DNA from 3 places in the Thalassotalea insulae genome. Region 2 is predicted to be linked to each of the others. Evidence: predicted binding sites of a transcription regulator. Region 2 holds the regulator's gene; each other region holds the start of a gene.
The links. The regulator FliA, encoded in region 2, starts transcription of late flagellar genes. The targets are predictions, from matches to a motif close to CTAAAGNTNNNNNNNNNNNNGCCGATA.
Positions count from the first base shown of each region.

Region 1 (4,218 bases), 1.9 Mb from region 2:
GCAACCGTTTTTCGGCTCTTACCTTCTTTTTCCGCAGCAACCGCTAAACCTAGCGCGGCAGAAATTGATGTACTGGAGTGGCCAACACTTAAGACATCATATTCACTTTCTTCACGCCAAGGAAACGGATGCAAGCCATCTTTTTGTCGAATAGTGTGTAACTGATCGCGACGGCCGGTGAGAATTTTATGTGGATAAGCCTGGTGACCGACATCCCAGATCAAGTGATCAAAAGGAGTGTTGTAGACATAATGCAATGCAACGGTTAATTCAATGGTACCTAACCCTGAAGCGAAATGGCCGCTACTTTTACTGACGGAATTCAATAGATAGCGGCGCAGCTCTTCACTGGCTTGTGCTAACTGGCTTTGTTCAAGCTGGCGTAAATCCGCAGGACTATTGATGCCAGCCAACAGAGGATAATGATCAAGGTTTGTAGTCATAATTATTATTCAGTACCTAGCTGGTACGTTCGATGATAAAGGTCGCAAATTCCGACAAATTCTGTGTATTGTAAGGCAAAGAGGCTAAAGCTTGAAGTGCTTGTTGATATAAGTCGTCTGCTTTTTGTTGCGCGCCTGTTAATCCTAGTAGTGCAGGGTAGGTACTTTTATTGGCATTAACATCTGAACCTGCTGGTTTGCCAAGTTCTTCTTCGCTGGAAGTGATGTCGATAATATCATCGCGTACCTGATAGGCTAAGCCAACTCGTTGGGCAAACGTTGCCAGTGCTTGTTTTTCTTCGGTGCTAATGTTGTGAGCACATTCGGCAGCCATTAAAACGGACGCTTCTAGTAAGGCTCCGGTTTTTAATGCATGTAGCTGTTCCAGTTGGCTGAGCGAGATTTGCTCGCCGGTAGCGGCTAAATCTAACGCTTGTCCGCCACACATTCCCTGATAACCACTGGCTTTTACTAGTTGCTGGATCAGTGTTATCCGTTTTTCAGCTACCGCAGGTGAGAATGGATGATTTGCTAAAATATCAAAAGCTAAAGTTTGTAAACTGTCACCAGCTAAAATCGCCGTTGCTTCATCATAAGCTTTATGGCAGGTCGGCTGACCTCGACGTAAATCATCATCATCCATCGCAGGGAGGTCATCATGAAGTAGCGAGTAGGCATGGATACATTCGATTGCTGCAGCTATCCCGTCAATATCTGTTGCGCTTACCCCTAAACTTTGACCTGTGATATGAGCCAGGTAAGGACGCATTCGCTTGCCGCCAATTAATAAACCATAACGCATTGCAGCTAATAGCTTTTCATCATTTACCGCTAAACTGTCAAGTTTAGTAATTAAGTATTGATCGGTTCTGGTTTGAATACCGTTAAGATCTGTTAATAGCTCCACCTTGGTTATTTCTCTTCCTCAGTGAAGTCTACTAAACTTTGCTCGCCATTATTATTCATTAAAATTTGAATACGTTGCTCAGCATCTTTTAATTTTTCCTGGCTGACTTTGCTTAAATTAAGCCCTCGCTCGAATAATGCCATTGAGTCTTCCAGGCTTAATTCTCCCTGTTCGAGCTTTTGCACTATGGTTTCGAGCTCACCAAGCGACTCTTCAAAGCTTAAGTTTTCAATCTTTTTACGCGGCATTATCAGATACTCTGCACATTAGCGCGTGTTACTTTATTTAAGTGACACAGCCAGTATTTTGAAATTTATGCGCAAGTTACCTTAGCTGGCATCATTGGTCAATGATGGTTATATTGATAGCTAAATAAAAATATTCTTTTTATTGGCTTAAGTTATTGACAATATGGGCGATAATAAAGATATAACAATTAGCAAATACCTATGTTTCTTTTTATCATTTACCAGTAACTGTGATTAAAAACATCAGTATTTGTGTTCGCCTATCAATGAACCTTAGGGTATTATCAAATGGGCTGTTGATTTAGCAAGTTTATTTGGAGGCATATGTGGATTTAGCTACGCTACTGGGAATTTTAGGAGCTATTGGTTTTATCGTAATGGCCATGGTCTTAGGTGGCGATATCAACATGTTTGTTGATACCCAGTCTATTCTTATCGTATTTTGTGGTTCAACTTTTATTGTCTTGGCAAATTATAATATGGGGCAGTTTTTCGGCATAGGTAAAATTATCGCTAAAGCCTTTATGTTTAAAATTGAACAGCCGGAAGAGTTAATTGAAAAATCAGTTGAAATGGCGGATGCCGCTCGTAAAGGGGGCTTTTTAGCATTAGAAGAAGCAGAAATATCCAATGCCTTTATGCAAAAAGGTGTTGATATGTTAGTGGATGGTCATGATGCTGATGTGGTGCGTGGTACCTTGCAAAAAGACATTCAATTAACTACTGAACGCCATGAAACTGGAATTGGCATGTTATCTGCGTTAGCAGATGTTGCACCAGCAATGGGAATGATAGGTACTTTGATTGGATTAGTGGCTATGCTTTCTAATATGGATGATCCTAAAGCGATTGGTCCAGCTATGGCGGTAGCCCTTTTAACGACACTTTATGGTGCATTTTTAGCCAATGTTATCGCCATTCCGATTGCTAATAAACTAAAAATTCGCATGGCGGAAGAAAAGCTTAATCAGGAATTGATCTTAGATGCGGTACTTGGTATTCAGGATGGACAGAATCCTAGAGTCATTGAAGGATTGCTGAAAAATTATCTGGCAGAAGGTAAGCGCACCATAGATACGAATGAAGAGTAAAAGAGGCTATTATGGCAAATCCTCCAGAGTGTAAATGTCCTCCTCCCGGGTTACCACCTTGGATGGGGACGTTTGCCGATTTAATGTCACTGTTGATGTGCTTTTTCGTATTATTGCTGTCGTTTTCCGAGATGGATGTCTTAAAGTTTAAACAGATTGCCGGTTCAATGAAGTTTGCTTTTGGTGTACAGAATAAAATTGAAGTGAAAGATATTCCTAAAGGCACTAGCATTATTGCACAGGAATTTAGGCCGGGTAAGCCAGAACCAACACCGATTGAGGTGATCCAGCAACAAACGGTAGAAATGACTCAGCAAATGTTGGAATTTCAGGCGGGGGACGAAACTTCAGCGGGTGGCCGGCAGGAACAGCGGGGTACTGAACGTGGTGGTCAGTCGCAAAGTACTGCGGATCAAATGTCGGCTCAGGCTGCGCAAAAAGCAAAAGATGAGTTAGAGCAAGCGTCGCAGGAGCAAGTGAATGAGCTGGTGAAGAAAATTGCCGAGCAGCTGGAACAGCAAATTCAGGATGGAGCGATTGAATTAGAAGCCTTAGGTCAGCAGGTGATCATTCGTATTCGGGAAAATGGTTCATTTCCATCAGGTTCTGCGTTTTTGCAACCGAAATTTCGTCCTATCATTCAGGAAATCGGCGAGCTGCTGAAAACTGTTCCGGGTGAGATCATGGTTTCCGGTCATACTGATAATCAAGGGATAGCCTCTGAGTTATTTACTTCAAACTGGGATTTGTCAAGCAAGCGTGCAGTGGCTATTGCACATGAGTTAGTTAAAGTGCCAGACTTTGATCAAAGTCGCATGATTGTTGCTGGACACGCAGATGCACGGCCACTAGTACCGAATACTAATGCGCTAAATCGTCGCCGTAATCGACGAGTTGAAATTGCGATTAATCAGGGCAAGGCAAAAGAAACTGAGCCGTATTCGATTATTAAAAGTGACAATTAGCAAAAGTAATTAGTCGTTAACACATAGCAATTAATGATTATCTCACCGCTAGCATCCCCCTGCGTTGACTAAAATATGCGTCAACTTGGTATAACAAAAAAGGATCTCACAAGAGATCCTTTTTTGTTATACAGCTATCAGGCCATAGGGTATAATGCGCGCCAATTATTTTATGCTCACTTATTATTCGGTATTTTTATGAAGTTCATTGTTAAGTTACAAGCTGAAATTGCAATAAAAAGTCGCCCTGTACGTAAACGTTTTACTAAGATTTTAGAATCTAATATCAAAAATGTCTTACGTCGGGTCGATGAGCAGGTAACGACGAAAATTAACTGGGATAGCATTGAAGTTAACAGCAAAAATACCGATGAAAAAAATCGTCAGCAATTGATCGAAACATTGCAGTGTATTCCTGGTGTGGCGATGTTTATTGAAGTGCAGCGCACAGACTTTACTGATCTGCACGATATTTATGAAAAAACCTTAGCAGTTCACGCTAAAACCATTGAAAACAAAACTTTTTGTGTTCGCGTTAAGCGCACGGGTGAACATGAATTTACT
Region 1 is NZ_BSST01000001.1:2,895,770-2,899,987, forward strand. It holds gene dxs (1-deoxy-D-xylulose-5-phosphate synthase) at 1-443, opposite strand, end outside; gene ispA ((2E,6E)-farnesyl diphosphate synthase) at 460-1,350, opposite strand; gene xseB (exodeoxyribonuclease VII small subunit) at 1,356-1,598, opposite strand; gene pomA (flagellar motor protein PomA) at 1,925-2,689, shown strand; gene QQK06_RS13145 (flagellar motor protein MotB) at 2,701-3,654, shown strand; gene thiI (tRNA uracil 4-sulfurtransferase ThiI) at 3,853-4,218, shown strand, end outside.
Region 1: pomA (flagellar motor protein PomA) is a predicted target of FliA. The motif match lies at 1,745-1,771, and genes of this name have one in related genera.

Region 2 (4,218 bases):
TATATCGAAAACTGGCACTGATGCCACGGCTAAGATAACTGAAAGCATTCAAATGGCAAGGCAGGATATTAGTGAGCTAACGCCTCAGCAAGCTACTCAGTCGCAGCAACAAACGATAGCTGCGGGGCAAACAGCCGCACATAGTTCAGCAGAGATAGAACAAATGCGTCAGGAAATGCTGTCAATGCGCCAATTATTGGAACATCAGTTGTCTGGATTAATGTGGCAAGATATGGCGCAAAAAGATCCAATGAAAGCATTATTAGTCAATCGTTTATTAGAACTCGGCCTCAATGAACATGTCGCAGATCATATTGCCAGTTGTATTCCTACTGATTTAAATGAAGAAAATGCCTGGCAGCAAGCAAAAGCATTGCTAGCTCAGCAATTACACACAACGAATAATGACATCATTCGCCGTGGTGGTGTGGTATCACTAGTTGGTCCGACTGGAGTTGGCAAAACAACGACGGTAGCTAAATTAGCCGCGCGTTTTGCTCAAATTCATGGTGCGGATCAAGTGGCAATGATTTCAACCGATAGCTACCGTATTGCTGGTTTTGAGCAATTATCAACTTACGGACGTATTATCGGCTGTCAGGTGAAATTAGCCAAAGACGGCGAGGCGTTAGAAACATTACTGCAACAATTTTCGAATAAAAAGCTGGTCTTGATTGATACTGCGGGAATGGGGCAAAGAGATATGCGTTTAGCTGAGCATTTAGCTACCTTGATCACTAATTCCCGTGTTAGAATTCGTAATTATTTAGTGCTAGCGGCCAATGCGCAGCATCGGGTGATGCAAGAAAACGTTGAGCGTTTTAAAAAGGTGCCATTAGCCGGCTGTATTTACACAAAACTTGATGAAAGCCTAAGTGTTGGTGAAATTATTGCAACTTCTATTCAAAATGGTTTACCAATAGGGTATCTTACTGACGGACAAAGGGTTCCTGAAGATATTAAAGTTGCAAATACTGAAAAATTGGTTACGCTTGCAGATAGACTTGCAACAAAACTTAACCGTCAGGTAACGCGGCGTCCTATGCCGACATCACAAGCGATGGCTATGTGATAAAATTGATATTAGTAGAGTAAAATGAATGATAGATCAGGCAAGTGGCTTAAGAAAAATGCAGCATAATAATCAAGTAAAAGTCATAGCAGTTTCTGGTGGTAAAGGTGGTGTCGGTAAGACTAACGTTTCATTAAATACTTCGATCGCATTAGCAATGCAAGGCAAACGGGTGTTAGTGCTTGATGCTGATTTAGGTTTGGCAAATGTAGATGTCATGCTTGGCTTAAGAGTCAAACGAAATATCTCTCACGTGTTATCTGGTGAGTGCGAACTTGACGATATTATTATTGATGGTCCTGCTGGCATTAAAATTATTCCGGCAACTTCTGGCACTCAATCTATGGTGGATTTAACACCGTCTGAACATGCGGGGTTGATCCGCGCCTTTAGTGATATGCGGACCGGATTTGATGTGCTTATCGTCGATACCGCAGCTGGGATCTCAGATATGGTGCTCAGCTTTGCCCGCGCTGCACAAGATGTGTTATTGGTGGTGTGTGATGAACCGACATCTATTACAGATTGTTATGCATTAATGAAACTGCTGAGCAGAGATCATGATGTTTTTAAATTTAAAGTGGTAGCTAACATGGTTCGTGGTCCCAGAGAGGGGCAGCAACTGTTTGAAAAACTTTCTAAAGTGTCTGACCGCTTCTTAGATGTCGCACTTGAGTTAGTCGCCATTATACCGTTTGATGAAAATATTCGAAAATCAGTACGCAAACAACAAGCAATTGTGCAAGCGTTTCCAGATTCTCCTGCAGCTAAGGCATTTATGGCGTTAGCAACTAAGGTGGCTAATTGGCCAATTCCACACCATCCTTCAGGGCATCTCGAATTTTTTATTGAGCAATTATTAGAGCATTAGTCATAAGAGTGGACTATTTTGGTAAAAGCGAATGCCTATAACGTACACATCGATAAGAGTGCTTTATTAGAACAGCATACGGTTTTAGTTAAACGCATTGCTTATCATTTATTAGCGAGACTTCCTGCCAGTGTCATCGTCGATGATCTGATTCAATCTGGCATGATTGGCTTGTTAGAAGCGGCTAATAATTTTGATGCGACCAAAGGTGCAAGTTTTGAAACTTTTGCTGGTATTCGCATTCGTGGTGCCATGTTGGATGAAATTCGCCGTGGAGACTGGACCCCTCGCTCTGTTCATAAAAATAGCCGGATGATCAGTGATGCGATAAAAGCGTTAGAAGCAGAATTAGGCCGTGATGTTACTGATATTGAAGTTGCTGAAAAACTTGATATTTCATTAAATGAGTACCATCATATTCTTAATGAAGTCAGTACGGGTAAAATTGTCGGTATCGATGACTTAGGGGTGAGCGAAGATGTTATTCAAAGCTCTGAAGACAGCAACAGTAATGACCCCTATCAAGACATCGAACAAGTTATCTTTAAAAAAGCATTGTCTGAATGTATTACTACTTTACCTGAAAGAGAAGCTTTAGTACTGTCATTATATTATGATGAAGAATTAAATTTACGTGAAATTGGTCAAGTACTTGACGTCAGCGAGTCAAGGGTAAGCCAAATTCATAGTCAGGCATTACATCGATTAAAAGCGCGTATGCAATCTTGGCAAAGTTAAGTACAATATATATATATAGAATTATGAATGAACTCCCTGGAGGGTGCCTTGGATAAAAATATGAAAGTACTTGTTGTTGATGATTTTTCAACAATGAGACGTATCGTGAAAAATTTGTTACGTGATTTAGGGTTCACTAATATTCAAGAAGCAGACGATGGCAGTACCGCCTTACCTATGCTGAAAGAGGGTGACTTTGATTTTGTTGTTACAGATTGGAATATGCCAGGGATGCAAGGTATTGATTTACTTAAAGCTATCAGGGCCGATGCGAGTTTAGCCCATATTCCGGTATTAATGGTGACTGCGGAAGCTAAAAAAGAGCAAATTGTTATGGCGGCTCAGGCGGGTGTGAATGGTTACATTGTGAAACCGTTTACGGCAGCAACATTGAAAACCAAGCTTGATAAAATCTTTGAACGCTTAGGTTAATTATACGCTTGTTGTTACGTAAGGACGTTACATGACTATAGATAATGGTGTCCATGTTTCATTGGAACAAGCGAAGTTGCTTGTTGAATATCTTGAAACGGATCAACAAGATAAAGCTGATGAATTAATTGCTGAAATTCAGAACCCGATTAATTCCGAGTTATTTGCCGAGATAGGTAAATTAACCCGTCAGCTTCACGATTCACTAATGAATTTTCAGTTAGACTCTCGTTTGAATGATTTGGCAACGGCAGATATTCCGGATGCTAAAGAAAGGTTAAACTATGTCATTAGTCGTACCGAAGATGCAGCCAATAAAACCATGGATGCTGTTGAGTCTATTTTTCCTGTTGTTGACACCATTCAAAGCCAAATCCAAACGGTTGATCCCTTGTGGACAAAGTTAATGCGTAATGAATTAAGTGTCGACGAATTCAAAAGTCTGTGTCAAGACATCGATATTTTGCTCAAAACCACGAGCAAAGAAACCACTCATATGCATGCCTTAATGACGGATGTATTAATGGCACAAGACTTTCAGGACCTGACCGGCCAGGTGATACGTAAAGTTATCGATTTGGTCAGAGAAGTTGAAGATAGCTTAATTAATATGTTAACGGCATTTGGTATTTCTTCAGGTGAAGCAGGAGAAAACGTTAAGCCGAAAACGGGTGAAAATTTAGTAGAAGGTCCAATCGTCAACAAAGAACAAAGGGATGATGTTGTCGCCGATCAGGACGATGTCGATGATCTTTTATCTAGTTTAGGTTTTTAATAGGAGTTGCTGGATGTCTTATGAAGCGGATGAAGAAATTCTTCAGGACTTTTTGATTGAAGCTGGCGAAATACTTGAAAGTTTATCAGAGCAACTTGTTGAACTTGAAAACGATCCAGATAACGCTGAATTATTAAATGCAATATTCCGAGGATTTCATACTGTTAAGGGCGGTGCTGGCTTTTTATCCTTAACCGAACTTGTCGATGTATGTCACGGTGCGGAAAACATTTTTGATATCTTAAGAAATCATCAGCGCACCGTTACCTCAGAGTTAATGGATGTCATTTTACAAGCACTTGATACCATTAATGATATGTTTGCCTTAGT
Region 2 is NZ_BSST01000001.1:1,019,598-1,023,815, reverse strand. It holds gene flhF (flagellar biosynthesis GTPase FlhF) at 1-1,072, shown strand, start outside; gene QQK06_RS04745 (MinD/ParA family protein) at 1,101-1,943, shown strand; gene QQK06_RS04740 (RNA polymerase sigma factor FliA) at 1,962-2,681, shown strand; gene cheY (chemotaxis response regulator CheY) at 2,730-3,113, shown strand; gene QQK06_RS04730 (protein phosphatase CheZ) at 3,145-3,888, shown strand; gene QQK06_RS04725 (chemotaxis protein CheA) at 3,902-4,218, shown strand, end outside.

Region 3 (4,218 bases), 3.2 Mb from region 2:
AGTAACTGCCGGTATTTCAATGGCAATGGGCTTGTCTCATTTGGCGGCTCTAGTAATGACACTTGTTGCTTTCGGCTTATTATTTGTGGTCAATAAACAAGCTGATAAAGCTAATGGTATCTTCTGGATTTTTGCCTTCACTGGCTTAATGGGCGCATCTTTAGGGCCAATGCTTAACTATTATGCGGCATTACCTAATGGTGGTTCACTTATCATGCAAGCTTTAGGCGGCACTGCATTAATCTTTTTCGCCTTATCAGGATATGCCCTAACCAGTAAAAAAGACTTCTCTTTTATGGGGGGCTTTTTAATGGTAGGTCTGATTGTCGTGATCATTGCAGCTATTGCGAATATTTTCTTTGCTATCCCAGCAGTATCATTGGCCTTAAGCGCAGCAATCATTATGATCATGTCGGGTTTAATTTTGTTTGATACTAGCCGTATCATTCACGGTGGCGAACGCAACTATATTCGCGCAACCGTTGCTTTATACTTAAATATTTATAATATTTTTACCAGCCTATTACATTTATTAGGGGCTTTTGGCTCTGATGATTAATCTCTGGTAAAATTTAACGTATAATAAAAAGCCTCTAAAATAGAGGCTTTTTTTTCAACTAAATAAACAACTAAGGCACTAGCGTGAAAAGTTTGGCTGTTATTATTACTACCGCCCCAAACAATCATTTAACTGAAACTGCGTTCCAATTTATCTCACAATCAGTCGATCAGGGAATGAATGTTATTGGCGTGTTCTTTTACCAAGTAGGCGTACTAAATGCCAGTGAACATCTAGTGATACCTAGTGATGAATCCCCTTTACTTCCCCGGTGGCAAGAGCTTTCGCAAACAACAAACATCCCGTTATACCTATGTAGCACGGCAGCTGAAAAACATGGTTTATTAAGCGAAAGCAACCTTGAACTTAGCCATCAGGCATTTACCATGGCAGGTTTAGGTGAGTTGGTTGAACTTCATAGTAAAGCAGATCGTGTGGTGCAATTATGATAACGACTAAATCAATCGCGATTTTAAATACTTGCGCCCCTTTTTGTGCTCCTGATGCTAAAGATGCATTAGATATTGCTATGATCATGGGAAGTTATGAGCAAGAAACTCACTTATTCTTTAAAGGTGATGGAGTTTGGCAACTGGTAGCGCAACAACAACCTGCACAGATTAATGTAAAAGATTTTTTAAAGACTTTCGCCGCATTTGAATTTTATGATTTAGAACATCTGTATGTCTGCGAGCAAAGTTTAATAGAAAGAGGTATCAGCGCAAATTTCCATATTGATGGTGTAAAAGTACTCGCTGCTGAGCCGTTTGCTGAAGCGTTAAAACAACACGCGACGATATTAACTTTCTAGGATTATTTTTATGGAAAACACCAGTATTCACCTACTAAGAAGTTCTCCCTTTGCTGTCCAGCAAGCGAGTTTAATGTTAACGTTGTTAACCCCTGATGATGCAATTGTTTTACTCGATGATGGCTGTTACCTTAATAACCATCAATTATTAGCAGATATTCTCGCAGTGACCTCAAACGTCTATGCAATAACACCTCATATGACAGCAAGAGCATTAATAGCCCACGCTTCGATAAAAAAGATTCATTTAGCTCAATTAACAGAGCTAATTTTTACCTATTCTAATTCGGTAACCTGGCAATGAGTTTAGTGTTTAATCAACAAGAAATAGCAACAGATACCCAAGGCTATTTAATCGACCATACTCAATGGTCTGAGCCATTAGCGCAAGTTATTGCTATGCAGGATGATTTAGTACTAACTGAGCAGCATTGGGAAGTGATACGTTTCGTCCGTCAGTTTTATATAACTTATAATACTTCACCCGCTATACGGGCACTGACTAAAGCAATGAAAGCAGAATTTGGTGCGGAAAAAGCAAGCAGCCGCTATTTATATCGACTATTTCCAGAGGGACCAGCTAAACAAGCAACTAAATATGCTGGCTTGCCAAAGCCAGCTCGTTGTATTTAGCCTATATAAAACTACACTTTAATATTGATATTATGTCCGCTATTGCCAACCGCAGGCATCGCAGCACCTTCTGGACTTGCTGACTCTATTAGCTTGAGCGCCATTTGCCCTTCAATTTCTTGTTGGCTTTGTGCTTTTTTCGCGGTCAATATTGCGTGAGCTGATTCAGTATTGGTTTGAACGCTATCTGTAGAACCTATGGTTATAGACATAAAACCTCTCTTAATGATTGATAAAAGTACAACGTTTTTTCATCACACCTTTTACAGTATCGACCATAACAGAGAAAACTTAATAAAAAAAGGTGCATTTAAGCACCTTTTTTTCTTTGCATATCGACGAGTTTTTAGCTTTGTGGCAAAGTAGGGATTGTGATCCCTGCCATTTCCAACATCACTCGTACCACCTGACAGCTATAGCCAAACTCGTTGTCATACCAGACATAAAGTACAGCTCTATCGCCGTCAACAATAGTTGCTTGTGAATCAACCACACCCGCATAACGAGAACCAACTAAGTCAGTTGAAACAATTTCAGTCGATGCTGTGTAATCAACCTGGTTTTGTAACTTAGAGTTTAACGAGATATTACGTAAATAATCATTTAACGCTTCTTTCGACGTTTCTTGCTTAAGATTCAGGTTCATAATAGCCATCGATACATTTGGCGTAGGTACACGAATAGCGTTACCTGTTAATAAACCTTTTAACTCTGGTAATGCTTTAGCTACGGCTTTTGCTGCACCGGTCGTACTGATCACCATATTTAGTGGTGCACTGCGGCCGCGACGTGGTGCTTTATGATAATTATCGATCAGGTTTTGGTCATTGGTATATGAATGGACCGTTTCTACATGGCCATTTCTGATACCAAAGTGATCATTTAATGCTTTTAACACAGGGGTGATAGCATTAGTTGTACAGCTAGCTGCAGATATGATTTTATCTTCCGCTAAAATCATATCTTCGTTTACGCCGTAAACGATGTTTTTAATATCGCCTTTTGCTGGCGCCGTTAATAGTACTTTAGCCACACCAGTAGACTGTAAGTGTTGCCCTAAGCCCTCTTCATCACTCCAAATACCAGTATTATCAACAACTAGCGCATTATTAATACCGTAGGAAGTATAATCAATTTCTGATGGTGAATTAGCATAAATTACTTTAATAAATGCACCATTTGCTTTGATAACGTTATTTTCTTCATCAATAGTGATACTACCGTTAAACGCACCATGAACAGAGTCACGACGCAATAAACTAGCGCGTTTGGCTAAATCACCATCTTTTCCTGGGCGAATAACAATCGCACGTAAGTTGAGTTTAGAACTCGGTCCAGCACGCTCTATTAATAAACGAGCTAATAAACGACCAATACGGCCAAAACCGTATAACACTACGTCTTTTGCTGGCTCTTGGTCAGCATTTTTACAGATGTCAGTTAATTCTTTTTCTAAATATTGTTCAATCGAAAAACCGTTAGCACCACCTTGAAACAAATAACGATACGCTAACTTACCTACATCAATACGTGCCGGCGCTAATTCCATTTTGCTTAACGCTTCGATAAAAGGAAAGCTTTCACGTAAACGAAGCTTACTTTCTTCATGTAATGCGACAGACTTATGGGCTTTGATAATGTCGATAGCAGAAGCATTCACTAATGGGCGTCCATAAACAGAAACTTCAATACCTTTGTTTCTAAATAGCTGCCCAATAATAGGCTGCATATTTTCAGCAAATGTTTGACGTTCTTGCCAGCTAGTTTGATATTGTTCCTCAAGATGAGAAGTCATTGCGTAAACCTTTTATTTCAGTCAATTGAACCATGTACTAATATTCATTATAGTGATTAATATTAGTAACGAAATGCGGGGCGTATTGTAATTGAACATGAAATGTTTCGCTATAGGTTACACCGACTTTCTTAATATATTTTTTTGAGCACATTGATGAAAATTAGCTATTTTTTACTATTAACCGCGCTGACCTCGCTTTTGGGCTGTGATTCAGCTCCTAATTATGTTCAATTATGCCAGCAGCACCCTCAAATATGTGAAGAGTTCCATGAGGATTCCTGGTGCAAAAAAGAGCGTATCGAAGTTGGCATGGCAAATATTGCAGCTAAAACTGCTCCACAAGACATTCATAAGTTCCATCAATTAATTGCCTATGAAAATTATAATAAATGCGTCACCCATGCCTCTAATATTGAG
Region 3 is NZ_BSST01000001.1:4,237,419-4,241,636, forward strand. It holds gene QQK06_RS18975 (Bax inhibitor-1/YccA family protein) at 1-559, shown strand, start outside; gene tusD (sulfurtransferase complex subunit TusD) at 643-1,008, shown strand; gene tusC (sulfurtransferase complex subunit TusC) at 1,005-1,370, shown strand; gene tusB (sulfurtransferase complex subunit TusB) at 1,381-1,674, shown strand; gene QQK06_RS18995 (TusE/DsrC/DsvC family sulfur relay protein) at 1,671-2,003, shown strand; gene QQK06_RS19000 (cytoplasmic protein) at 2,015-2,215, opposite strand; gene QQK06_RS19005 (glyceraldehyde-3-phosphate dehydrogenase) at 2,350-3,798, opposite strand; gene QQK06_RS19010 (DUF2989 domain-containing protein) at 3,955-4,218, shown strand, end outside.
Region 3: QQK06_RS19000 (cytoplasmic protein) is a predicted target of FliA. The motif match lies at 2,273-2,299, and genes of this name have one in related genera.